DNA from 2 places in the Gordonia sp. HS-NH1 genome. Region 2 is predicted to be linked to the other one. Evidence: riboswitches for the same ligand, from Rfam matches in the RefSeq annotation. Region 2 holds a riboswitch; the other holds the start of a gene.
What was found. Region 2 has a riboswitch for S-adenosylmethionine ahead of AMD30_RS00800 (aminotransferase class V-fold PLP-dependent enzyme). Riboswitches for the same ligand answer to the same signal wherever they lie in the genome.

Region 1 (12,145 bases), on a different contig from region 2:
GACCACCGACGTGGTCGGAGATGGAGCGGGTGCTCGCAGGTCGAGCGCCCGGCAGCACCGACCGGCCCGGCACCGAATTCGGCCCCGACCTCAGTGAATGGGCGCCGTTCCCCGGCGACGGCGGCGACAGCCCGGCCTGGTCGCGCAAGCGCGGGGCCTATCAGGCCGAAGACATCTCCCGTGGCTCCTCGGCGGTGCCCTATGCCGAACTCCACGCGCACAGTTCGTACAGCTTCCTCGACGGTGCGTCGATGCCCGAAGAACTGGTCGAGGAGGCGCAACGACTCGGGCTCCGTGCCCTGGCCGTCACCGATCACGACGGGTTCTACGGCATCGTGCGCTTCGCCGAGGCGGCCCGCGAGTTCGGGATGCCGACGGTCTTCGGTGCCGAGCTGTCACTGGAGCCCGACGTCGCGCGGACGGGTCAGAACGATCCGCCGGGAGAGCATCTGCTGGTTCTCGCCCGAGACGGGGAGGGTTATCGGCGCCTGTCCCGGACCATCGCCGACGCGCACATGGTCGCCGGGGAGAAGGGATTGCTCCGCTATGACCGCGAGGCCCTGGCCGGTGCCGGCGACGGACATTGGCTCATCCTCACCGGTTGCCGGAAGGGCGCACTCCGTCGCGCCCTCGATCGCGGCGGCGTCCCGGCCGCCGAGCAGGCGCTGCGGGAACTGATCGAGACCTACGGCCACGACAACGTCGTCGTCGAGCTGACCGCGCAGGGCATGGCCGACGACGACGAACGCAACGCGGTGCTCGCCGGCCTCGCCGCCGGAGCGGGCGTGCCGGCCGTGGCCACCACCGGCGCGCACTTCGCCGCACCCCGGCGCCGACGCCTGGCGATGGCCATGGCCGCCGTTCGGGCCCGCACCGACATCGACACCATCTCCGGGTGGATGCCGGGGGTTGCCGGAGCGCACCTGCGCAGCGGCGACGAGATGGCCCGGTTGTTGCCCGCGCATCCCGACGCCATCGACAACGCGGTGGGCATCGCCGCGGACTGTGCATTCCATCTGGGCCTCATCGCGCCGCAGTTGCCGCCGTTCGACGTTCCCGACGGTCACACCGAGGCGAGCTGGCTGCGCGAACTCACCATGACCCGGGCACGCCGGCGGTACGGCACCCCGGCCGAACATCCCCAGGCCTACCGGCAGATCGAGCACGAACTCGCCATCATCGAGGCGCTCACCTTTCCCGGCTACTTCCTCGTGGTCGCCGACATCGTCGACTTCTGCAAGGCCAACGACATCCTGTGTCAGGGCCGGGGGAGTGCGGCCAACTCGGCCGTCTGCTACGCCCTCGGCATCACCAATGTCGACCCGGTCGCCAACACCCTGCTCTTCGAACGGTTCCTGGCCCCGGAACGCGACGGTCCGCCCGACATCGACGTCGACATCGAATCCGATCGTCGCGAGGAGGCCATCCAGTACGTCTACCGCCACTACGGCCGGGACCGCAGCGCGCAGGTCGCCAATGTCATCACCTACCGCGGGAAGTCGGCGATCCGGGACATGGCCCGGGCGCTCGGGTACGCGCCCGGCCAGCAGGACGCCTGGGCCAAGATGCCCGACACGGCACCGTCCGACGTCGCCGAGCTGGCCGGTGAGATCCTCGGTATGCCAAGGCATCTGGGTATCCACTCCGGCGGCATGGTGATCTGCGACCGGCCGATCGCCGATGTCTGCCCCACGGAGTGGGCGCGGATGGAGAACCGCAGCGTGCTGCAGTGGGACAAGGACGACTGCGCCGCCATCGGCCTGGTCAAGTTCGACATGCTGGGTCTCGGCATGCTCTCCGCGCTGCACTACGCGATCGACCTGGTCGCCGAACACAAGGGGATCGACGTCGACCTCGCCACCCTGGACCTCGGCGAACCCGCCGTGTACGAGATGCTCTGTCGCGCAGACTCGGTCGGCGTGTTCCAGGTGGAGTCACGCGCGCAGATGGCCACACTTCCGCGGCTCAAGCCGCGCTGCTTCTACGACCTCGTCGTCGAGGTGGCACTGATCCGGCCCGGCCCCATCCAGGGCGGCTCGGTGCATCCGTTCATCAAGCGGCGCAACGGGGAGGAGGCGGTGACGGTCGAGCACCCGTCGATGAGCAAGGCGCTCGAGCGCACCCTGGGTGTGCCGCTGTTCCAGGAGCAGCTGATGCAGCTGGCCGTCGACGTGGCCGGATTCGACGCCTCCGAGGCCGATCAGTTGCGCCGGGCGATGGGTTCCAAACGGTCGCCGGAGAAGATGGAACGCCTGCGGCAGCGCTTCTACGAAGGCATGGAGAACCTGCACGGCATCACCGGGGACACCGCCGACCGCATCTTCGAGAAGATGGCGGCGTTCGCCAATTTCGGTTTCCCGGAGAGCCATTCGCAGAGCTTCGCGTCACTGGTGTTCTACTCGTCGTGGTTCAAGCTGCACCATCCCGCGGCATTCTGCGCCGCGTTGCTACGGGCTCAGCCGATGGGGTTCTACTCACCGCAGACCTTGGTCGCCGATGCCCGGCGGCACGGTGTCGCGGTCCATCGTCCCGACATCAACGCTTCGCTCGCGCACGCCACCCTGGAGAACGAGGGGCTCGACGTCCGGCTGGGTCTCGACGGGGTGCGCGGGGTCGGAACGGAGACGGCGGAGCGCATCGTCGAACGACGGGCCGAGGGACCGTACCTCGACATCACCGATCTCTCCCGCCGCGCCCGGCTGACGACCAAGGAACTCGAGGGACTCGCCGGCGCCGGCGCCTTCGACGGGTTCGGTCTCAGCCGGCGTCAGGCCCTGTGGGAGGCGGGCGCCGCGGCGACGGTGCGCGACGACCAGCTCGCCCTGGAGTCGGCGCAGGCGACGCCCACGCTCCCGGGGCTCTCCGACGTCGAGCTCGCGGCCACCGACGCGTGGGCCACCGGGATCACGCCCACGTCGTATCCGACACAGTTCCTGCGTCCCCGGCTCGACGCGATGGGCGTTCTGGCCGCCGACCGGCTCCTGTCGGTGCCCGACGGTTCGCGGGTGCTGATCGGCGGGGCGGTGACCCATCGCCAACGACCGGCCACCGCGTCCGGGGTGACGTTCATCAACCTCGAGGACGAGACCGGGATGGTCAACGTGGTGTGTTCGGTCGGTTTGTGGGCGCGGTACCGTGTACTGGCCCAGACGGCACCCGCACTGCTGGTCCGCGGACGGGTGCAGAACGCCGAAGGTGCTGTGACCGTCGTCGCAGATCGTCTGCAGCGCATGGATCTTCGGGTGGGGAGCAGATCCAGGGACTGGCAGTGATCCCCGACCGGGGAATGCGCCGGGGTGTTCGAGACGAATCAAGGAAAGAACCGATGCCGCAACAGGTCGTGGTGACCGTCAAACCGAAGAGCAGCAAGGGCCCGTTGGTCGAGACGGGTCCCGACGGCGCGATCACCATCTACGTCCGTGAGCCCGCCACGGAGGGCAGGGCGAACAGGGCCGTCTCCGAACTGCTCGCCGCCCACCTCGGGGTTCCGAAGAGCAAGGTCGCGCTCATCGGCGGCGCCACAGCACGCACGAAGCGCTACCGCGTCGGCTGACAAGTCAGACAGCACCGTCGAAGCCGTGCTGCCGCCACGCCTCGTAGACGACGATGCTCGCGGCGTTGGCGAGGTTGTGCGAACGACGACCGGCGAGCATGGGGATGCGCACCCGGTCGGTCACCTCGGGTTCGTCGAGGACCTCCGCCGGCAGTCCGGTCGGTTCGGGGCCGAACAGCAACACGTCGCCGGGCTGATAGTCGACGTCGGTGTGGAAGCGTTCGGCGTGGGCGGTGAACGCGAAGACCCGCTCCGGCTTCAGCGTCGTCCAGGCGGTCACCAGGTTGGGATGCACCGTGACGTTGGCCATCTCGTGGTAGTCGAGTCCCGCGCGTTTGACCTGCGCGTCGGACATCGAGAAACCGAGCGGTTCGATGAGGTGGAGTTCGCACCCGGTATTCGCGGCCAGCCGGATCGCATTGCCCGTGTTCGGCGGGATGCACGGCTGGTAGAACATGATTCGGAACATGATGGTGCCAGCGTAGTCGGTGCCATGCGGAGCGGATCTCGCCCGACCGTGTCCTCACACCGCCACCGTGGTGTTGGCCCCGCACAGCACGATGCACAGCGTCGAATCGGGTTGCGGTCGAATCCGTCCCGAGACCACCCCGGCGACCGCGGTGGCGGTGCCGTGTTCGACGAGGATGCGGTGGGAGTCCCAGAGCATCCGCCGTGCCGCGATGATCTGGTCGTCGGTCACCAGCACGCTGTCGACGGCCGGGTTCCCGGCGACGGCGTCCCAGCAGAGATCCCCGACCCGGGTCGCGCCGAGGGAGTCGGCGGCCACGCTCTCGAGTTCGACGGGAACGGGAGTCCCCGCGGCGAGTGCCTGATGCAGACTCGACGCACCGAGCGGTTCGACGCCGACGAGGCGGTCGCCCGGGCGCAGCGTCGCGGTCAGGCCGGCCAGCAGTCCGCCGCCGCCGACACAGACGACCGTCGTGAGCGGACCGGGTACGTCGTCGATGATCTCGAGACCGATCGTGCCGGCGCCGGCGACGACGTCGGGGAGGTCGTAGGCGTGCAGCGCGAGCGCGCCGGTCTGCTCCGCGAGTTCCTCGGCCGCGTCGGCGGCTTCCTGATAGCGCTGTCCGATGAGATGGATCCGCGCACCCGCGGCGCGCAGCGCGTCGATCTTGACCGGTGGTGCCGTCTCGGGGATCACCACGGTCACCGGCACACCGACGATCCGCGCCGCGACCGTGGCACCGATCGCGGCATTGCCGCCGGAGGCGACGAGGACACCGGCGTCGGTCAGGACCCCCTGATCGCGCGCGTGCAGGGTCGCCCACAGACTGCCTCGCGGTTTGAAGCACCCGCCGAGCTGGGTGTACTCGAGTTTGAGGACCACCTCGAGCGGGCCGTCGACGGTGTCGATGACCGTGCGCAGCGTCGGCGTACGACGGAGATGGGGAGTGATCGCCGCGCGGGCGAGATCGATGTCGACGGGCACCACGGTCACCACTCCGACACTAGTGGTCGGCCGCCCGAGGGCGGCGAAACGTCGATCGCGGGCGGCGGTGAACGGCGCGTCCATCCGCCGATGTCGGAAACCGCGGAGACGAGTGGAAGAATGTCGGGCGTGACCGCGATACGACTCGATGGGAAGACCACGCGCGACGAGATCTTCGCCGATCTGGCCGAGCGGGTGGAGAAGCTCCGGCTGGCGGGTGTCACCCCTGGTCTCGGGACTGTTCTGGTCGGCGACGATCCGGGCTCGCACTCCTACGTCAAGGGCAAGCACGCCGACTGCGCCCGCATCGGTGTCGCCTCGATCCGCAAGGATCTCCCGGCCGATGCCACCACCGAACAGCTCAACTCCGCGATCGACGAACTCAACGCGGATCCCGCCTGCACCGGCTACATCGTGCAGTTGCCGCTGCCGCGACAGCTCGACGAGAACGCCGCCCTCGAGCGGATCGACCCGCTCAAGGATGCCGACGGCCTCCACCCGATCAACCTCGGGCGACTCGTGCTGGGCAAGGAGTCGACCCTGCCCTGCACCCCCCGCGGTGTCATCCATCTGCTGCGTCGCTACGACGTCCCGCTGGCCGGCGCCCGGGTGACCGTCGTCGGTCGCGGGGTCACCATCGGCAGGCCCATCGGTCTGCTCCTGACCCGCCGCAGCGAGAACGCCACGGTCACCCTCTGCCACACCGGCACCACCGATCTGGCCTCCGAGATCGAGCGCGCCGACATCGTGATCGCGGCCGCGGGAGTGCCGCATCTCATCACCGCCGACATGGTCAAGCCGGGTGCCGCGGTGGTCGACGTGGGTGTCAGCCGCACCGACGAGGGTCGTCTCGTCGGTGACGTGCATCCCGATGTCTGGGAGGTGGCGGGCCACGTCTCGCCGAATCCCGGTGGGGTGGGGCCGCTGACCCGTGCGTTCCTGCTCGTCAACGTCGTCGAACGCGCGGAGCAGATGCTCGCCTCCGGGAGCGGCAGCGGCGCGTGACCCGAGACGAGCACCAGAGTGAGTCCGCTCACTCCGAGCCGCGCGGTGCCGACCGATCCCGTCCAGGAGGCCGGAAACACGGTTCCACCGACGGCACGCGTCTGCGGGCGGTGCTCGTCCAACTCCCATATCTGCTGGTGATGGCCGGTGTGCTGGCCGCAGCGCTGCTCGTGATGTTCGACCGCTGGCGGCGCGGATCATTCGTCTTCGGGGCGGCACTGCTCGTCGGCGCCGTGCTTCGCGCCTTCATCCCGTCATCGCAAGCCGGGTTGCTGCAGGTCAGGGGCAAGCCGTTCGACGTCACGGTGATGGCGACAGTCGGCGCCGTGATGCTGTGGCTGGCAGCGTCGATCGACTCTTTGGGCACGGATTGATTACAATAGAGACCTGAGCGTGACCTGACAGGTGGTCGTTCGCTCAACCAGGCACTTTTCCGCTGCCCTGCCGCAGACGCACCGACCGCTGGAGTTTGTATCACTGCATCACCAACCGACGACACCGTGAGTGAAGTGACGTCCATGGGCGTGTCAGCAGGTGCTGGCATGATCCATTACGTCCTCCTGACACGTGACGATCTCGGTCGCAGTGTGATCGACTCGCGCGTCATCGACGTCGACCCCACCGACGGTCTCGACTCCGCCGGCCGCGTGAACGCAGGCGTCGACGTGATGCTGACCGCCGCCCGCGAGACCGGGACGAGGGTGGGCCCGATCGGGGTCGCCGCACGCACGGGCAGCCAGCGTCGGCAGTTGCGCTCGAGGGGCAGTGGCCCGCGACGTCAGGTCCGTCTCGTCGGTGAGGACGAGGCCGTCCTCGCCTACCTCGCCGACACCGGGGAGATCGACCGCTTCTCGGCCGCCGTCGTCGTCGACTGTGGCGACACCGGCATGTCGCTCTACACCGTCGACCCCCGCGAGGGCAGGATCGGCAATCCCGAGCACTCGACGGTCCTGAGTGGGCGTCATCTCGACCGGTCGATCGTCAATCAGCTGACCGCCGACCACCCGGCCCTCGGCGAGGCCACCCGCACACGTGCCGATCGCAGTGAACTGCGCAGCGCCTGCCGGACCGCGAAGGAGGAGATCGCCTACGGCGGTTCCTCCGCCACCGAGTCCGTGGTCGCGGTGTCGGCCAACTCCGAACGCGTATCGCTGTCGGCCACGCACGTCGAGCAGGCGATCGAGCCGATGATCCGTGACGCGCGAGAAGTGTTCGCCCGGTACGTCGCGGCCGCCCGGTCGCGGGGCGTGCAACCGGACGCCGTGGTGTTCATCGGCGGACTCGCCAATCTCCCCGCGGTGCGCGCGATCGCGTCGGAGCATGATCTGGAGGTCGTCAGTCCGACGGCTCCGGAGCTGGTCGTGGCCACCGGTGCGGCGCTGCTCGCCCTCGAGAGCTACTCGGGCGCAGCACGTCTCGCGTTCATCGGCGGCAAACCGCAACGTGAATGGCTTTCCGCGACACCCATCGCGGTGGCCGGGGCCGTCATCGCCGCCACGCTGATGACGATCTATGCGGTGAGCTCGTCCTTCGCCGATCGGCCGACCGTCGATCCGCAGCCCGCGGTGAGCAGCGTGCCGCCGGCCGCGGCGACCAGTGACACCGAGCCGGTCACCCCGACGCCGACCTCTCAGCCGATCACCAGGATCCCGGCCGAACCCGTCGAGCCGACCGTCGTGGATCCTGTTCCCACACAACAACCGTTACCGCAGACCGGGTCGAACGACCCGCCGGCATGGGCGACCACGGAGTTGCCGCCGACGCGACCCTCGACGGGTACCAGCACCCGCACGCTGTCGCCGTTCCCATGGCCGGACCTGGCGTTCCCGCCGGGCTCGACGCCGACGATACCGCCGGACCTGTTGCCGCCGGGGTTGCGTCCGCCCAGTGCGGCGCCCACGCCACCCCCGCCGACGTACTCGACGTCGACACCGGCGCCTCCGCGCGGTGGCTCGGTGCGGCCGAGCAGCACGCGCGCACAGGGGTCGACTCAGCTCCCCGCCGCTCCCGAATCAGGGAAAACCGTTGTCACGGAAGGGGAGTCGCAGGTTCCGCCGCCGCCCCCGCCCAGCAGTCCGGTCCCGACGGTTCCCGCGCCGCGCTGACCGAACCGCCCTGTCAGAACCGCGCCTGCGAGGCCGCTGATCACACCGGCTGACCCCGACTCGCTGACGAGAGCGGCCGAACTGTCGGAGGCGCGGTCAGGCGTCGCGACGGGCGAGTTCGACCGTGCGCTTGAGGAGGTCGCTGATGGCGTCGAACTCGGTCAGGAATCCGTCGTGGCCGGTGTCGGAATGGACGACCTGGAGACCGCCGACGCAGTTGCCCAGCTCGTCGGCGAGTTCGACCTGCAGCCGAATCGGGTAGAGGCGATCGGAGTCGATGCCCCCGACGATCACCGGAACGGTGCATTCGTTGAGCGCCTTCGCGACTCCGCCGCGACCGCGACCGACATCATGGTGATTGAGGACCTCGGTGAGGACGACATAGCTCGCCGGGTCGAAGCGGGACATCAGCTTCGACGCCTGGTGGTCGAGGTAGCTCTGCACGGCGTAGCGCCCGCCGGTCAGGGGATTCTCGTCGCCCTGGGCGTCATTGGCGAATCGACTGTCGAGCTCTGGCTCGCTGCGGTACATGAGGTGGGCGATTCGGCGGGCGATTCCCATGCCGTGCAACGGGGCTCGGCCGGTACCGTGGTAGTCGCCGCCGCACCAGTCCGGATCGGCCTTGATCGCGGCGATCTGTGTGGACTGGATACCGATCTGGTCGGCGGTCGCGCGGGCGCCGACGGCGAGGACGAGCGCGCTGCGCACCCGGTCGGGGTACTCGATGGCCCACTCGAGGGCGCGGGCGCCACCCATCGAGCCGCCGAGAACCGCTCCGACGCTGCGGATTCCGAGTCGGTCCAGCAGTGCCACCTCGGCGCGGACCTGATCGAGCACGGTGATCTGCGGAAAGCGTGATCCCCACGGACGGCCGTCGGGGGCCAGGGACGCCGGACCCGTCGATCCCTTGCATCCGCCGAGAACGTTGGCCGAGATGACGCACCACTCGTCGGTGTCGATCGCCTGACCGGGTCCGATCAGGCCGTCCCACCACCCGGCCGAGTCGTGGTCGGCATCGGCGGGTCCGGTGACGTGCGAGTCGCCGGTGAGCGCATGGAGCGTGAGGATCACGTTGTCGCGGGAGGGCGACAACGTCCCCCAGCGCTGGAACGCCAGGGTGACGTCGTCGATCCGTGCTCCGCTGTCGAGAGGCAACGATCCGATGGGGATGCCGACGAGTTCCCCGTCCGGGAGTGACTCCCAGTCGGGCTGATCAGACGCTGTCGCGTTCAGGTCGATACTCACCGACAAAGCTGCCTCACCTGTTTCACTTGGCCGCCGCGAATCCCTGTTCGAGATCGGCCAAGATGTCGTCGATTCCTTCGATGCCCACGGCCAGGCGCACCAGTCCGGGGGTCACGCCGGCGGCGAGCTGTTCCTCGGGGGTCAGCTGGCTGTGCGTCGTCGAGGCCGGATGGATGACCAGCGACCGCACATCGCCGATGTTGGCGACGTGGCTGTGGAGGCTGAGTGCGTCCACGAACTTCTTGCCCGCGTCGACGCCGCCGGTGATCTCGAAACCGATGATCGCGCCCTGCCCCTTGGGGGCGAGCTCCTGACCGCGCTTGAACCACGGCGAGGACTCGAGGCCTGCGTAGGCGACGGACTCGACCTGGTCGTGCTTCTCCAGGAACGCGGCGACCTTCTGTGCGTTGGCGACGTGGCGCTCGATGCGCAGGCTCAGGGTCTCCAGGCCCTGGGCGAGCAGGAACGCGTTGAACGGTGAGATGGCCGCACCGGTGTCGCGCAGCCACTGCACGCGCGCCTTGAGCGCGTACGCCGGTGCGCCGAGGTCGGCGAAGACCGCGCCGTGGTAGCTCGGGTCAGGGGTGGTGAAGCCGGGGAACAGGTCTTTCCCGTCGCGCTGGACCCGCCAGTCGAAGGTGCCGCCGTCGACGATCACGCCGCCGATCGCGGTGCCGTGTCCGCCGATGTACTTGGTGGCCGAGTGCACGACGATGTCGGCGCCGTGGGCGAGCGGGTTGATCAGGTACGGGGTGGCGACGGTGTTGTCGATGATGAGCGGTATGCCGTTGCGGTGCGCGACCTCTGAGATGCCCTTGATGTCCAGGATCTCGTTGTTGGGGTTGGAGATCGACTCACCGAAGAACGCGCGGGTGTTGTCCTTGACCGCGGCCTGCCACGACGCCGGATCCTCGGGATCCTCGACAAAGCTCACCTCGACGCCGAGCTTGGGCAACGTGTAGTGGAAGAGGTTGAAGGTGCCGCCGTACAGCCGCGGACTCGACACCACGTGACCGCCGGTCTCGACGATGTTGAGGATCGAGTAGGTCTCTGCGGCCTGACCCGATGCCACCAGCAATGCGGCGACGCCGCCTTCGAGCGCGGCGATCCGCTGCTCGACGGCATCCTGTGTCGGGTTCATGATGCGGGTGTAGATGTTGCCCGGTTCGGCGAGTCCGAAGAGGTTGGCCGCGTGCTGCGTGTCGTTGAAGACGTACGACGTCGTCTGGTAGATCGGCAGCGCACGGGCGTTCGTCACCGCGTCCGCGGACTGCCCGACGTGGATCTGCTTCGTCTCGAAGCTCCAGTTCTCGCTGGGATCGTTGCTGTCGAGGGTGCCGTCAGGGACATCAGACATGGCAATTCATCACTTTCTACGGTCGGCAGGGCCCACTCGACCCTGTTGGGGTCCGACCTTCGGACCCGCGCTTGCCGGGGATCGTCAGCGCGATCCCGCAACCCGGTCATCACCCGGAGCACCCCACCGCGGATGGAGGGTTGCCGATCAGCCAGCCGGGGCTTGACGCTGATACTCATGACCTGGCGACAAGGATATAACACGGATGTGAGGGCCTGAGAACCGTCCCGGTCACACCGCGCCCAACACTTGAGAAGGCCGCCGCGAGGGTGGAGTGTGCTGTCCTCCGACCGAGTGAAATCAGGCGTGATCAGATCAATAGTGCCTGGTCACGGTCGTTAGCGGCCCTCAGCGTGCTGTCGGTTCCCCGGTCGCGGATCTAGCGTCGAACCAGCCCCGGCTGCGTCGGAACGTTCCGATCGGGTGGTCCGGGTTCGCCCAGGAGCGCCATGTCCGCGATCGCTCACCTCCGAACCCGACGCGCCTCGCTCGTGATCGCCGCCGTCACCGCCGTCGCGGTCGTGGCGGCTCTCAGTCTGTCGGGTACCGCCCCGGCGGCGGCTGCCGAGTGCAGCGACTCGGGCGCGGTGGTCATCGTCGCCGGTACCAACGACCCGGAGAGCGCCCATCTCGTCGGGGTCGAGCAGCGGTACACCGGGAAGATGCCGACGGTGCGCGACGGTGAGGTGGTCGTCGTCGACGACCCCGGAAGTGCTTACCTCGCAGAGCCGAAAGACGTGATCCACGTCGACTACCCGACCACACTGTGGCCCCTGGGTGCCGCGGGGTACGACGACAGTACCGCCCAGGGCAGGAGTGCGACGGCGTCGGCGATCGCGGGGTACCAGAAGCGATGCGGCGCCGAGTCCGACATCGTGGTCGCCGGGTACTCGCAGGGCGCCCGTGTCGCCGGCGACGTCCTCGCCGACATCGGCAACGGCCGGAATGTCGACGAGGTCGTCGCGACCGACGAGAACGGCGAGGTCATGCTCGACGAGAACGGCGCTCCGGTCCTCGTGACCATCGATCCGGACGGGATTTCCGGCGAGCTCTACGCCGACCCTCGACAGGCCGGGGACAAGACGGGCCGCGGCATCGAACTGTCGTTGATCGGGATCATCCCCGGTCTGACGATGGCGGGGTCGCGAGGCGGGTCCGAGACCGACGGCGGGTTCGGGGAGCTCGAGGGCAGGGTGGTGTCCGTGTGCATCGACGGCGATCCGATCTGTGATCTGCCGGACCCGATCCACGACCCGATCGGCGCCATCGACGGCCTCCTCGGCTACTTCACCAAGCACAACCTGTACCCGTTCCAGATGTATCGCGACCCCCACGAAACGACCTGGAACGACGGTCGGAGCGTCCGATGCGAGCCGGAGTCCGCGGTCTGTATGGTCGCCGCGGATTCCGCGTTCGCCGAACTCGTG
Region 2 (12,145 bases):
TCGACGCCTCGGTGTCCTCCGCGCTCCGGATCGCCGAGTTCCTCGAAGCCGATCCGCGGGTGCGATGGGTGAAATACCCGTTCCTGCAGTCCCATCCACAGTACGAGCTGGCGCGGGCGCAGATGTCCGGCGGCGGCACCGTGGTGACCTTCGAGCTGAACGACCACGACGGCATCGACGGCAAGAAGCGGGCCTTCGAGGTCCTCAACGGCTTGCGGATCGTCGACATCTCCAACAATCTCGGTGACTCCAAGTCGCTGATCACGCACCCGGCGACCACCACGCACCGTGCGATGGGGCCCGACGGACGCGCGGCGATCGGTCTCAGCGACTCGGTCGTGCGGCTGTCGGTCGGTCTCGAAGGGGTCGACGACCTGCTCGGCGATCTGGATCAGGCGCTGGGCTGACCCGTCGCGTTCCCCTCTTCCGTTCCCGCTCGGCCCGGCGGTGTGAGCGGTCACGGATCGGGTGAGCGGACGGTGATTCCCGCCGCGGTCTCAGTCGAGGCCGTCGATGCCCAGCGCGTTCAGGACCGTACGGAGTTTGAACGCGGTCTCCTCGAGCTCGCCCTGAGGGTCGGAGTGTTCGACGATGCCGCCACCCGCCCACGTTCGCAGACTGCGGCGATCGGCTTCGAGCTGGAGGCACCGGATGGTGACCATCCATTCGCCGTCGCCGGCGGCGTCGCACCAGCCGACGGCGCCCGCATAGAAGCCGCGTTCCCCCTCGACTTCCCGGATGATCTGCGCGGCAACATCACTGGGTGTACCGCAGACCGCGGGGGTCGGACCCAGCAGGAGGGCGAGATCCAGCGCGGTGGTCGACGGATCGCGAAGTGTCGCGCGGATGGGGGTGGCGAGATGCCACACCTCTCCGGTCGACTGCAGTTGCGGGGTCGACGGCGCGTCGACGTCGTCGCACAGGTGCGCCAGCCGGTCGCGCAGGTGATCCACGACGAACGCGTGTTCGGCGAGATCTTTTGCCGAGGAGAACAATCCGTCGGCGACGGCGCGGTCGACGACCGGATTCGGTGACCGCGGAGCCGAACCCGCGTACGGGTGGCAGGTGACGACCGATCCCGACTTGCGCAGCAGCACTTCGGGACTCGCGCCCAGCAGCCACGCGCCGGAGCCGGTGGCGGCACCGAGGTCGACGCCGAACGCGTTGTGTCCGGCGTTGCCGCCCGCCAGGGCGTCGAGGAGTTCGTGGGGCGCGACCTCGGCGTCGAGCACGATGTCGACGCTACGGGCGAGGACGACCTTGCCGACGTCGCCGGCGACGATCCGCTTGACCGCGTGCGCCACCCGCTCGCGGTGCTCGTCGGCGGTCGGGTGCAGGGTCGTCGAGACCGGGGTGCGCGACAGCGGTGGCCCGCCCGTCAGCGGTGCGTCGTCGAAGTGCAGGACCTCGGGTACCACCAGCGCGGCCGGGTCGGAGAGATCGAACGGGATCGCGCCGGTCAGCCCGTCGATCGTCCCGGAACGCAGCGCGGCCGAGGCCGCGTCGACATCGGTGAACCCACGGACGGCGCCCCGGCCCCGCACGGTGCCGTGCGGGCGGGACAACACGAACACATCAGTCGCTGACACCCCTGACACGCTACAGGTAAGTGTGCCCTAACTTTGGATCACGATGAGTGAAAATTGACACGCCCGCGCGGCTTCGGCGAGGCTTGCACATAGGTCATGAGTGCCAGTGACAAGCCCCGGCTCGCTGGTCGGCAACCCTCCTCCGCGGTGGGGTGCTCCGGGTGACGACCTGGCCGCGTACCGACCGGACGCGGCAAGCGCGGAATTTCAGAGGAGCTCCTGCCATGACCGCTGTCCTGTCAGCACCCGACACGACCGGCCACGAGACTGTCGACACCCCCGTCATCGATTCGACCCACCATCGGTATCCGGCCATCCCCGGGCTGGCCCCGGTCGTCGGCGCCGATGTGTCCGTACCGCTGGCCCACGGCGGCACAACGCGGTACGTCAACCTCGACTACGCGGCGAGCGCGCCGGCTCTGAGCTCGGTGGCCGCCGCGGTCGCCGTTGGACTCGGCGAATACGCGAGCGTCCATCGCGGCGCCGGTCATCTGTCGCAGGTGACCACCGCCCGGTACGAGGCCGCCCGGGACACCGTGCGCCGGTTCGTCCGCGGACGGGTCGACGACACCGTCGTCTTCACCCGCAACACCACCGATGCCATCAACCTCGCCGCTCACATCACCCCCGGGGACGTCGTCGTGCTCGACATCGAGCATCACGCCAACCTGCTGCCGTGGTGCGCGCCGCGCGACGGCCGCAACCGGGCCCGAATCGTCCGCACCTGCGACACGATCGAGGACACCCTGGTCGCGCTCGAGGCGGAGCTCGCGTCGGCGCCGGCAGCGCTGCTCGCGGTCACCGCGGCGTCGAACGTCACCGGCGAGGTGCTGCCGATCACCCGGCTCGCCTCGATCGCGCACCGGCACGGGGCCCGGATCCTGGTCGACGCCGCGCAACTCGTCGCGCACCGCCCCGTCTCCGTCGTCAGTCACGGCATCGACTACCTGGCCTTCTCCGGGCACAAGGCATATGCGCCGTTCGGTGCCGGGGTCCTGATCGGCCGGACCGACTGGTTCGACGCCGCCGACCCCTATCTGGCCGGCGGGGGAGCGACCGCCGACGTCGACCTGAGCCCGCACGCCGGTGGCGTGACCTGGCACACCGGAGCCGCGCGTCACGAGGCCGGTTCGCCGAACGTGCTCGGCGCGGTGTCGATCGCGGCGGCCTGCGAGGCGCTGGCCGACCTCGGTCCCGAGGCCATCGGCCTGCACGAACTGCGCCTGGCCCAACGCCTGGACTCCGGCCTGGCCGCCATCCCCGGGGTCGTGCCCCTGCGGATCTTCGCCGATTCCACCGACCGGGTGGGAATCGCGGGGTTCACCGTCGACGGGATCGCGCCGCGGGTCGTCGCCGAGTATCTCAGTGCGCAACACGGAATCGGCGTGCGCGACGGCCGGTTCTGCGCTCACCCGCTGCTCGAGCGCCTCGGACATCCGGCCGGCGCGGTCCGCGCGAGCTTCGGGGCGGGTACCACCTCCGACGACATCGACCGCCTCCTCGAGGCACTGCGCGCGCTGACCGAACACGCACCGATCGACCATGCACTGACCGAACAGACCATCCGACCAAAATCGAATGAGGGGTGATGAGATGACCATCGAACTCGACGCACCGGCCGATCGCGCAACCGTGATCGCCGCACCGACTTCCGCTCCGACGGCCCCGATCAGCATCGGACGACCGGGGTTCCAGATCGCCATCGCCGGAGACGAACTGGCGCAGACGTTTCCGATCGTCGTGCGGCGTGAGACCCTCCGCGATGCGCAGCGTGCCCGCTCTCTGCTCCGGGCCGGCACCCACGATCAGGCGAAGTTCGTGGTCGCCCTCGAGGTGGAGGTGACCGTCGCGGCGGATGCCGCGTCGGCGCGTGCCGCGGCCGCTGCCGCGGTGGACGCATCGTCGGAGGCAGGCTCCGGGACCATCCGCTACATCGGCACGACACACGGACTGATCACGCTGGTCCGGGACATCTACGCGGCCGAGGTCGCCGACGCCGTGATCCTCGTCCCGATCGACGGCGCAGCCACCGAACGCCGCATCCGCGAACAGATCCTGCCGGTTCTCGCCGAGCAGCGGCACCGCGTGGCCTGACGGGGCGGCCCGTCACAGAAGCGCGACTTCGGAACGTGCGCGCTATCTGCAACTGCCGCAGTTGAACTCAAGTGGCGCACCTGCGCCGTAGACACCCCCGCCGGCACCATCTCACGATGGTGCCGGCGGGGGTGTCTCGACGGTGATCCGTCAGCCGCGCGAGGGCTCGTTGGCAGCCTCGGGATGCGAGGCGAGGCGGTCGATCGCATCCTGCGCGATCTTCTCGGCCTGCTCGCGGCCGACCCAGCCGCCCGGCTGGACCTCCTTGCCGGGCTCGAGGTCCTTGTAGTGCTCGAAGAAGTGGGCGATCGGGCCCAACTCGTACTCGGACACGTCGGAGATGTCCTTGATGTGGTCCCACCGCACGTCCTTGGCCGGGACGCACAGCAGCTTGTCGTCGCCGCCGGCCTCGTCGGTCATGGTGTACATGCCGACGACCCGTGCGCGCACGATGATGCCGGGGAACACCGACTCGGGGAGCAGGACCAGCGCGTCGAGCGGGTCGCCGTCCTCACCGAGGGTGCCGTCGATGTACCCGTAGTCGGCCGGGTAGCCCATCGAGGTGTACAGGTAGCGGTCGAGGTAGACCTTGCCGGTCTCGTGGTCGACCTCGTACTTGTTGCGGCCACCTTTGGGGATCTCGATGGTCACATCGAATTCCACAGTTCCTCCTGGCAGTCTTGATCGGGGATGCCGCGTCGGGCCGAAACGCCCGCACGCTGCCCCAACGATACTGTTGGTCCGGCGACCTCGATGTTCGTACCCCTCATTGTGCGTACATCCGGCCGTTCAATCGACCGTGAACCGCGAGAGACCCGGAGGTTTTGTGGGCGCATCCACCCGAAACGGCGGTCGCCGCGGTCGGAGACTCCTGTGGTGGACGGTCACCGCGGTGGTGATCCTGGCCCTGGTCGCCGCGGCCTCGGTCGTGATCGCACTCCGCCTCGATCGGGAACCGGAGCTCCCGCCGGGAGTGCCACCGCAACCCGCCGCGGTCGCCGTCGATCCGCGGATCGACCCGGTGGCCGCCTCGGCGCCCGAGCCGACGCCGCAGGGTGTGTCACGCGCGATCGCTCCGGCACTGCGCAACCCCGCCCTCGGCGAACTCACCGGCATGATCAGCGACTCGCTCACCGGCGCGGTCCTGTGGACCAGCGACCCGGAGCGTCCGCGGATCCCCGCGTCGAACGCCAAGATCCTGACCGCCGCCGCCGTCCTCGACGCCGTGCCCCACGATCAGCGACTGACGACGACGGTGGTGGCCGGCAGCAACGGACAGGTCATCCTCCGCGGTGCCGGTGATCCCACCCTGTCGGCCCAGCCCGCCGGGACCGACACCTTCTACACCGATCCGGGTCGCATCGCCGACCTCGCGCGCCAGATCGAGGAGACCGAGATCCCGGTGACCTCGGTGGCCGTCGACCTGAGCGCCTTCTCGGGACCCACGATGGACACCACCTGGGATCGCCGGGACATCCAGGGCGGCGACATCGCCCCGATCGAATCGCTGATGGTCGACGGTGCCCGGCGGGAACCGCTGGACGAATACTCGCCGCGTACCGCGACCCCGGGCCTCATGGCGGGGGAGGCGCTGGCCGCCGCCCTCGACGTCGAAGCGCCCGTCACCGAGGTGACCGGTACCGCGCCGACCGGGTCCGGGGACGAACGCGTGATCGCGAAGGTCCAGTCGGCCCCGCTGGTGACGCGGGTCAACGACATGCTGCGCTACAGCGACAACGTGCTCGCCGAGACGCTCGCCGTCGAACTCTCGGTGCACCGCGGCGGGCCGCCCACGCACGCCGGCGGCGTCGACGCGATCGAACAGGTGCTGTCGTCGATGTTCCCGGACCAGTGGGCCGGTACGACGCTGCACGACGCGTCGGGGATCTCCTACGCCAACCGGACCACGCCGGAGTTGCTCGACACGGTGATGACAGCGGCGAGCGGGCCGAGCAGGCCGGCGCTGCGCCCCATGCTCGACGGTCTGCCGATCGCCGGCGGTACCGGCACCCTCGCGGACCGGTTCGACGCCGCCGACAATCCCGGTGCGGGCTGGGCGCGGGCGAAGACCGGAACACTCACCGGGGTGAGTTCGTTGACCGGCATAGTGCAGACAGTCGACGGCCGCGTGCTGTCGTTCGCCCTGATGTCCGGCGGCACCTCGCCGGCGGACGCGCGACCCGCCCTCGATGCCGTGGTGGGCCAACTGAGAGAGTGCGGGTGCCGATGATCACGTCAGGAATCGCCGGGTCGGAGACCACGGACGCCGGGAACGCCGGAGCCGAGACCGGGACCGCTCCGGAATCGGGCGTCGAGGAATCCGCCGACCGGGAACGCCACCCGGGTATCGGCTCGCAGATCGACTGGTCGCTGGCGGCCTCGACGGCGAAGCGACTCGCCCGGCCCGGCCCGAAGACGACGTCGTACACCTACGAGGCGGCCCGCGCGGAACTGGCCGATGCCGCCACCCGCGCCGAAGCCCCGGTGCGAGAGGTCACGGGCCTGGCCGACGGCCTGCGCGTACCGACCACCCGAGTCCTCGACCGGGCCGGCTGGATCGACGCGGCGTCCCTGTCGATGCGATCGATGCTCGGTTCGGACGACGAGTCCACCGACGCGGGATCGCCGGGGCTCGCGGCACGATTCGGCGGACTGCAGGCCGGTGGTCTGCTCGCGTTCCTCTCCACCGCGATCCTCGGTCAGTACGATCCGTTCACGCCCGATCCGGAGACCGGCGAGCCCGGTGTGCTGATGGTGGTGACGCCGAACATCATCAACGTCGAACGCCAGCTCAAGGTGATCCCGTCGGACTTCCGGCTGTGGGTGTGCCTCCACGAGGTCACCCACCGTGTGCAGTTCTCGGCCAACCCGTGGCTGCGGGACTACATGCAGGACAACGTCGCGGTGCTCACCTCCGACGCCGGCGAGTCGACGACCGAGATCGTCACTCGGATGACGAAGGCCCTCAAGGGTTCCGATGGTCCGCGCGAGAAGGGCGTGATCGGCGCGATGCAGCTGCTGCAGAGCCCCGAACAGCACGCCGCTTTCCAGCGCATGATGGTTCTCGGCACCTTGCTCGAGGGGCACGCCGACCACGTCATGGATGCGGTGGGCCCGGTGCATGTGCCGTCGGTGGCGCGCATCCGCACCGCCTTCGACAAACGACGCACCGCACCGCAGAATCCGGTGCAGCGGATCATCCGGGCCCTCATCGGGATGGACGCCAAGCTCGCGCAGTACATCCGAGGAAAAGCCTTCGTCGACGCGGTGGTCGAGGCAGTCGGGATGGAGCGGTTCAACACGGTCTGGACCTCGCCGGACACGATGCCGCTGCCGAACGAGATCGACGACCCGCAGGCATGGATTCAGCGGGTCTTGTGAGGCGGGCGGTCGCGGAATTCGCGGCCGCTCATCGGGTCGGGCCGGAGGTCTGCGTCGGACTCTCCGGCGGGCCGGACTCGCTCGCGCTGACCGCGGCCGCCGTCGGTGCCGGTCTCGACGTCACCGCGCTGATCGTCGATCACGGACTCCAGCCGGACTCCGCGCGGGTGGCAGTGGCCGCGGCCGACGCGGCGCGTGTCCTGGGCGCCCGAGTCCATGTCCTGCCGGTGCGCGTCGGACGTGGTGGAGGTCTCGAGGCCGCCGCTCGCGATGCCCGGTACGCAGCCCTCGACGAGGCCCGCGGTGGTCGGCCGGTTCTGCTCGGCCACACCGCCGACGACCAGGCCGAGACCGTGCTGCTCGGGCTGGCGCGCGGATCCGGCTCACGATCGATCGCCGGCATGCGTGCCTGGAACGACCCGTGGGCCAGACCGTTCCTCGGGGTCCGGAGGCAGCAGACGCTGGCGGCCTGTACCGAACTCGGTCTCGCACCCCATCACGACCCGCACAACCGCGATCCGCGGTTCACCCGCGTCCGTCTGCGATCCGAGGTCCTGCCGTTGCTGGAGGACGTGCTCCACGGCGGCGTCGTCGACGCGCTGGGTCGCACCGCCGAGGGGCTGCAGGCCGACAACGATGCACTCGACGAGTGGGCGGCCCGCGTCCTCGCCGAGGCCGCACGCGGCGACGTCCTGGCCGTCGGCCCGCTTCGCGACGCGCCACTCGCGGTTCGGACGCGAGCCCTGCGTGCCTGGCTGCTCGACATCGGGGCGACCGAGCCGACCCATCGGGTCGTCACGGCCGTGGCGGGCCTCCTGGACTCGGCCGCCGTCGCCGACCGGACCCAGATCGCCGTCGGCGGCGACCCCGACGTCCGCCGTGTCGTCGTCCGTACGGGCGAAACACTGACGGTCCGCCTCACCGCGAGGTGAGACGGACCGTCGTCGTGGAAGTACTACGTTCCCTCAGCGCCGAGGCGGCACGAAGGGCGAGTTGATCGTCTGGAAGTACTGGATCCCGGCACCGATCAGGGTGCCGCCGCCGCCGAGGGCGAGACCGGCGATGCCGCCGATCGCGGCGGCCGGCGCGACGCCCACCAGGCAGCCCACCACCGCGGCGGCCAGGCCGATGACGCACCCGATCACGCCGCCGACGATTCCGCCGACGACAGTACCGACCAATGTGCCGATCGAGGTTCCGGCCCGGAGTTGTGATTGGAATCGTTCGAGAGCCTGGTCGTCGCGTTCTTGTCGCGTCTGCGGCGCCGCGACATTGTGCCGGGCAATGCCGCGCAAACTCTCGACCTCGGTCGGATTGACCGCCGACGAACGCGAGACCTCACGGGACGGAATGAGGGTCACGGCGTTCCCCGCGATTCGCGCGTCGATGGGAAACTGTCGGAATTCGCTGCGGTAGTTCAGCGGCATGCGGAAGAGTTCTGCGCCGGCGGTATCCCGAACCGTCACATTCCCGTTCTCCGTGCTCACGGATGCGTTGTGCACCGTGAGAGTGAGCGCCGAGGCATTCCAGGACGCGTCATAGGTGGCCGCCGGGGCCTTCTGAGGTGCAGCTTCGGCGGTGGCGGCGAACACCGTGACGACTGCGGTGGCCAGACACAGAATCACGCTGAGGCGTTTTTTGCGCAGGGGGATACGCGAAGTGGGGAACACGAGTGCTCCTTCTTGTCCACACGGGACAGGGCGTGAGAAGGGAGGGGATATCAGAGGTCTGGTGCTCAGCTCTCTGTTTTCGAGAATGTCAGACGCTCGATCCACATCGAAACGCAACCTCGAGGAATGGTGCCCGTGTGATGAGTTGTTATGTGACCGTTATCCGCATAGCAATTCCGCGAAATGTCGACGTGAATGGCCATAAATGGTTTGAACTGGCAATTCAGCGAAAAACCGCAGGTAGGCCGCGGCCATTCCCGGCGTGCGTCCGCGGAGCCCCGGAGAGGTACCCCGTTCGCCGCGGCACCGCGAAAACATGACAAGCTGGGAGCGTGCAGTCTGCCGACCCGTACGCCGCTGACATCGACGCTGTGCTGATCACCGAAGAGGAGATCAAACAGCGAACCGCCGAGCTCGCCCAGTCCGTGGCATCGCGCTACGCCGACATCGAAGAGGATCTGGTCCTCATCGGTGTCCTGAAGGGCGCCATCATGTTCATGACGGACTTCGCGCGGTCCCTGCCGATCCCGTCGCAGATGGAGTTCATGGCGGTGTCGAGCTACGGGTCGTCGACATCGTCGTCGGGCGTGGTCCGCATCCTCAAAGACCTCGACCGCGACATCGAGGGCCGGGACGTCCTGATCGTCGAGGACATCATCGACTCGGGCCTGACGCTGTCGTGGCTGATGAAGAACCTCGCGACGCGTTCGCCGCGCAGCCTCGAGGTGTGCGCCCTGCTGCGCAAACCCGACGCCGTCCGCTCCACGATCCGGGTCGCCGACGTCGGTTTCGACATCCCGAACGAGTTCGTCGTCGGCTACGGCCTCGACTATGCCGAGCGCTACCGCGACCTGCCGTACATCGGCCGGCTGAAGCCGTCGGTGTACACGCACTGATGCTCCGGGGCGCCACACGTGCCCGACCTGCGAGGGAACGGTTTCACCAGCGCGATCGTTGACCGGTAGCCTCAATGTGTACGTCGACGGGAAGGACATGGGAACGGCGTCGGCACCGGGACTCGATCCCGCGAGCCCGCTCGACCCCCACCAACTGGCATGAACCGTAAGACAGTCTTCCGCAACCTCGCCATCCTGGCGCTCATCCTGCTCGCCCTGTGGGGCTGGAGCGTGATGAGCGACTCCGGCCGGGAGTACCGCGGCGTCGACACCTCCGTCGCACTGCAGCAACTCAACGACAAGAACACCAAGTTCGTCAGCATCGACGATCGCGAGCAGCAGCTCCGGATCGAGCTCAAGTCCCCGATCAAGGTCAACGACGCCGACGCCGGCAAGATCAGTGCCAAGTACCCGGCGCAGGCGGGTGACCAGGTCTTCGAGGCCGTCCAGGGCACGGGCGCGCCGTACACGACCAACGTCAACGAGCAGTCCGTCCTGTGGCAGATCCTCATCTTCGTGCTCCCGATGATCCTGCTGTTCGGCTTGTTCTTCTTCGTGATGAGCCGCATGCAGGGCGGTGGTCGCGGCGGCGTCATGGGCTTCGGCAAGTCGAAGGCCAAGCAGCTCAGCAAGGACATGCCGAAGACGACGTTCGCCGATGTCGCGGGCGCCGACGAGGCCGTCGAGGAGCTCTACGAGATCAAGGACTTCCTGCAGAATCCGGCGCGCTATCAGGCGCTGGGCGCGAAGATCCCCCGGGGTGTGCTGCTCTTCGGCCCACCCGGAACGGGCAAGACGCTGCTGGCCCGGGCGGTCGCCGGTGAGGCCGGGGTCCCGTTCTTCACGATCTCCGGTTCGGACTTCGTCGAGATGTTCGTCGGTGTGGGTGCATCCCGCGTGCGCGATCTGTTCGAGCAGGCCAAGAACAACAGTCCGTGCATCATCTTCGTCGACGAGATCGACGCCGTCGGACGCCAGCGCGGCGCGGGCCTCGGCGGTGGTCACGACGAACGCGAGCAGACCCTCAACCAGCTGCTCGTCGAGATGGACGGCTTCGGTGACCGCTCGGGCGTCATCCTGATCGCGGCGACGAACCGCCCCGACATCCTCGATCCGGCGCTCCTGCGCCCCGGCCGATTCGATCGCCAGATCCCGGTCGGCAATCCCGACATGGCCGGTCGCCGGGCGATCCTGAAAGTCCACGCCAAGGGCAAGCCGATCGATCCCGACGCCGACCTCGACGGTCTGGCCAAGCGCACGCCCGGGATGTCGGGCGCCGATCTGGCCAACGTCGTCAACGAGGCGGCGCTGCTCACCGCGCGCGAGAACAAGCAGACGATCACTGCCGAGGCCCTCGAGGAGGCGGTCGACCGGGTCATCGGCGGACCGCGCCGCAAGTCCCGGATCATCAGTGAGCACGAGCGCAAGGTGGTGGCCTACCACGAGGGCGGACACACCCTCGCCGCATGGGCGATGCCCGATCTCGATCCGATCTACAAGGTCACGATCCTGGCGCGCGGGCGGACCGGCGGCCACGCGCTGGCCGTCCCCGAGCAGGACAAGGACCTGATGACCCGCTCGGAGATGATCGCGCGGCTGGTGATGGCCATGGGCGGTCGTGCGGCCGAGGAACTCGTGTTCCACGAACCGACGACCGGTGCGTCGTCGGACATCGACCAGGCGACGAAGATCGCGCGGGCGATGGTCACCGAGTACGGCATGAGTTCCAAGCTGGGTGCCGTGCGTTACGGCCAGGATCAGGGCGACCCGTTCCTCGGCCGGTCGATGGGCTCGCACACCGATTACTCCGCGGAGATCGCGAGCGAGATCGACGACGAGGTACGCCGGCTGATCGAGGCCGCGCACACCGAGGCGTGGGCCATCCTGACCGAGTACCGGGACACCCTCGACGTGCTCGCCACCCAGCTCCTCGAGAAGGAGACGCTGACCCGCAAGGATCTGGAGAAGATCTTCTCCGATGTGGACAAGCGTCCGCGGATCACCGCCTTCAACGACTTCGGCGAGCGCACTCCCAGCGACAAGCCGCCGGTGAAGACGCCGGGCGAGCTGGCCATCGAACGCGGTGAGCCGTGGCCGCCGCCGGAGCCGGCCAAGATCCCCGAACCGGTGGGAGCCGGTTATCCAGGTGCACCGCAGGTCCCGGGCCAGGTGCCGAACTATCCGCCGATGTACCCCGAACCGGGGACGTCGGGCGGACCGACACCGCCGGTTCAGGGCAATCCGGAACCCCGGTACCCCGACCCCGGGTATCCGGATCAGCACCATCCCCCGCAGTATCCGAACCCCGGTTATCCGAACCCGAACTATCCGAACCCGAACTATCCGAACCCGAACTATCCGAACCCGAACTATCCGAACCCGAACTATCCGAACCCGAGTTACCCGAACCCCGGTAACCCGCAGTACCCGGATCCGGGATACCGCGACTCGGGCTCCGGTCGGACGCCGCCGGAGCCGGGCGGGCCGTACGGCGGACGAACGCGTCCGGACTACG

Region 1: another riboswitch for S-adenosylmethionine. It lies ahead of AMD30_RS04715 (bifunctional o-acetylhomoserine/o-acetylserine sulfhydrylase); the one in region 2 lies ahead of AMD30_RS00800 (aminotransferase class V-fold PLP-dependent enzyme).

The regions. Positions count from the first base shown of each region.
Region 1 covers NZ_LIYC01000004.1:22,132-34,276, reverse strand. The annotation lists gene AMD30_RS04755 (error-prone DNA polymerase) at 1-3,272, shown strand, start outside; gene AMD30_RS04750 (DUF167 domain-containing protein) at 3,326-3,553, shown strand; gene AMD30_RS04745 (tRNA (cytidine(34)-2'-O)-methyltransferase) at 3,558-4,022, opposite strand; gene AMD30_RS04740 (serine/threonine dehydratase) at 4,077-5,090, opposite strand; gene AMD30_RS04735 (bifunctional methylenetetrahydrofolate dehydrogenase/methenyltetrahydrofolate cyclohydrolase) at 5,136-6,011, shown strand; gene AMD30_RS04730 (DUF3017 domain-containing protein) at 6,152-6,385, shown strand; gene AMD30_RS04725 (Hsp70 family protein) at 6,554-8,116, shown strand; gene metX (homoserine O-acetyltransferase MetX) at 8,213-9,367, opposite strand; gene AMD30_RS04715 (bifunctional o-acetylhomoserine/o-acetylserine sulfhydrylase) at 9,384-10,718, opposite strand; SAM riboswitch class IV at 10,781-10,901, opposite strand; gene AMD30_RS04710 (cutinase family protein) at 11,168-12,145, shown strand, end outside.
Region 2 covers NZ_LIYC01000001.1:179,358-191,502, reverse strand. The annotation lists gene AMD30_RS00810 (O-succinylhomoserine sulfhydrylase) at 1-407, shown strand, start outside; gene AMD30_RS00805 (isochorismate synthase) at 498-1,574, opposite strand; SAM riboswitch class IV at 1,682-1,795, shown strand; gene AMD30_RS00800 (aminotransferase class V-fold PLP-dependent enzyme) at 1,814-3,178, shown strand; gene AMD30_RS00795 (hypothetical protein) at 3,183-3,683, shown strand; gene AMD30_RS00790 (inorganic diphosphatase) at 3,834-4,346, opposite strand; gene dacB (D-alanyl-D-alanine carboxypeptidase/D-alanyl-D-alanine endopeptidase) at 4,510-5,913, shown strand; gene AMD30_RS00780 (zinc-dependent metalloprotease) at 5,910-7,064, shown strand; gene tilS (tRNA lysidine(34) synthetase TilS) at 7,043-7,996, shown strand; gene AMD30_RS00770 (hypothetical protein) at 8,030-8,734, opposite strand; gene hpt (hypoxanthine phosphoribosyltransferase) at 9,067-9,630, shown strand; gene ftsH (ATP-dependent zinc metalloprotease FtsH) at 9,790-12,145, shown strand, end outside.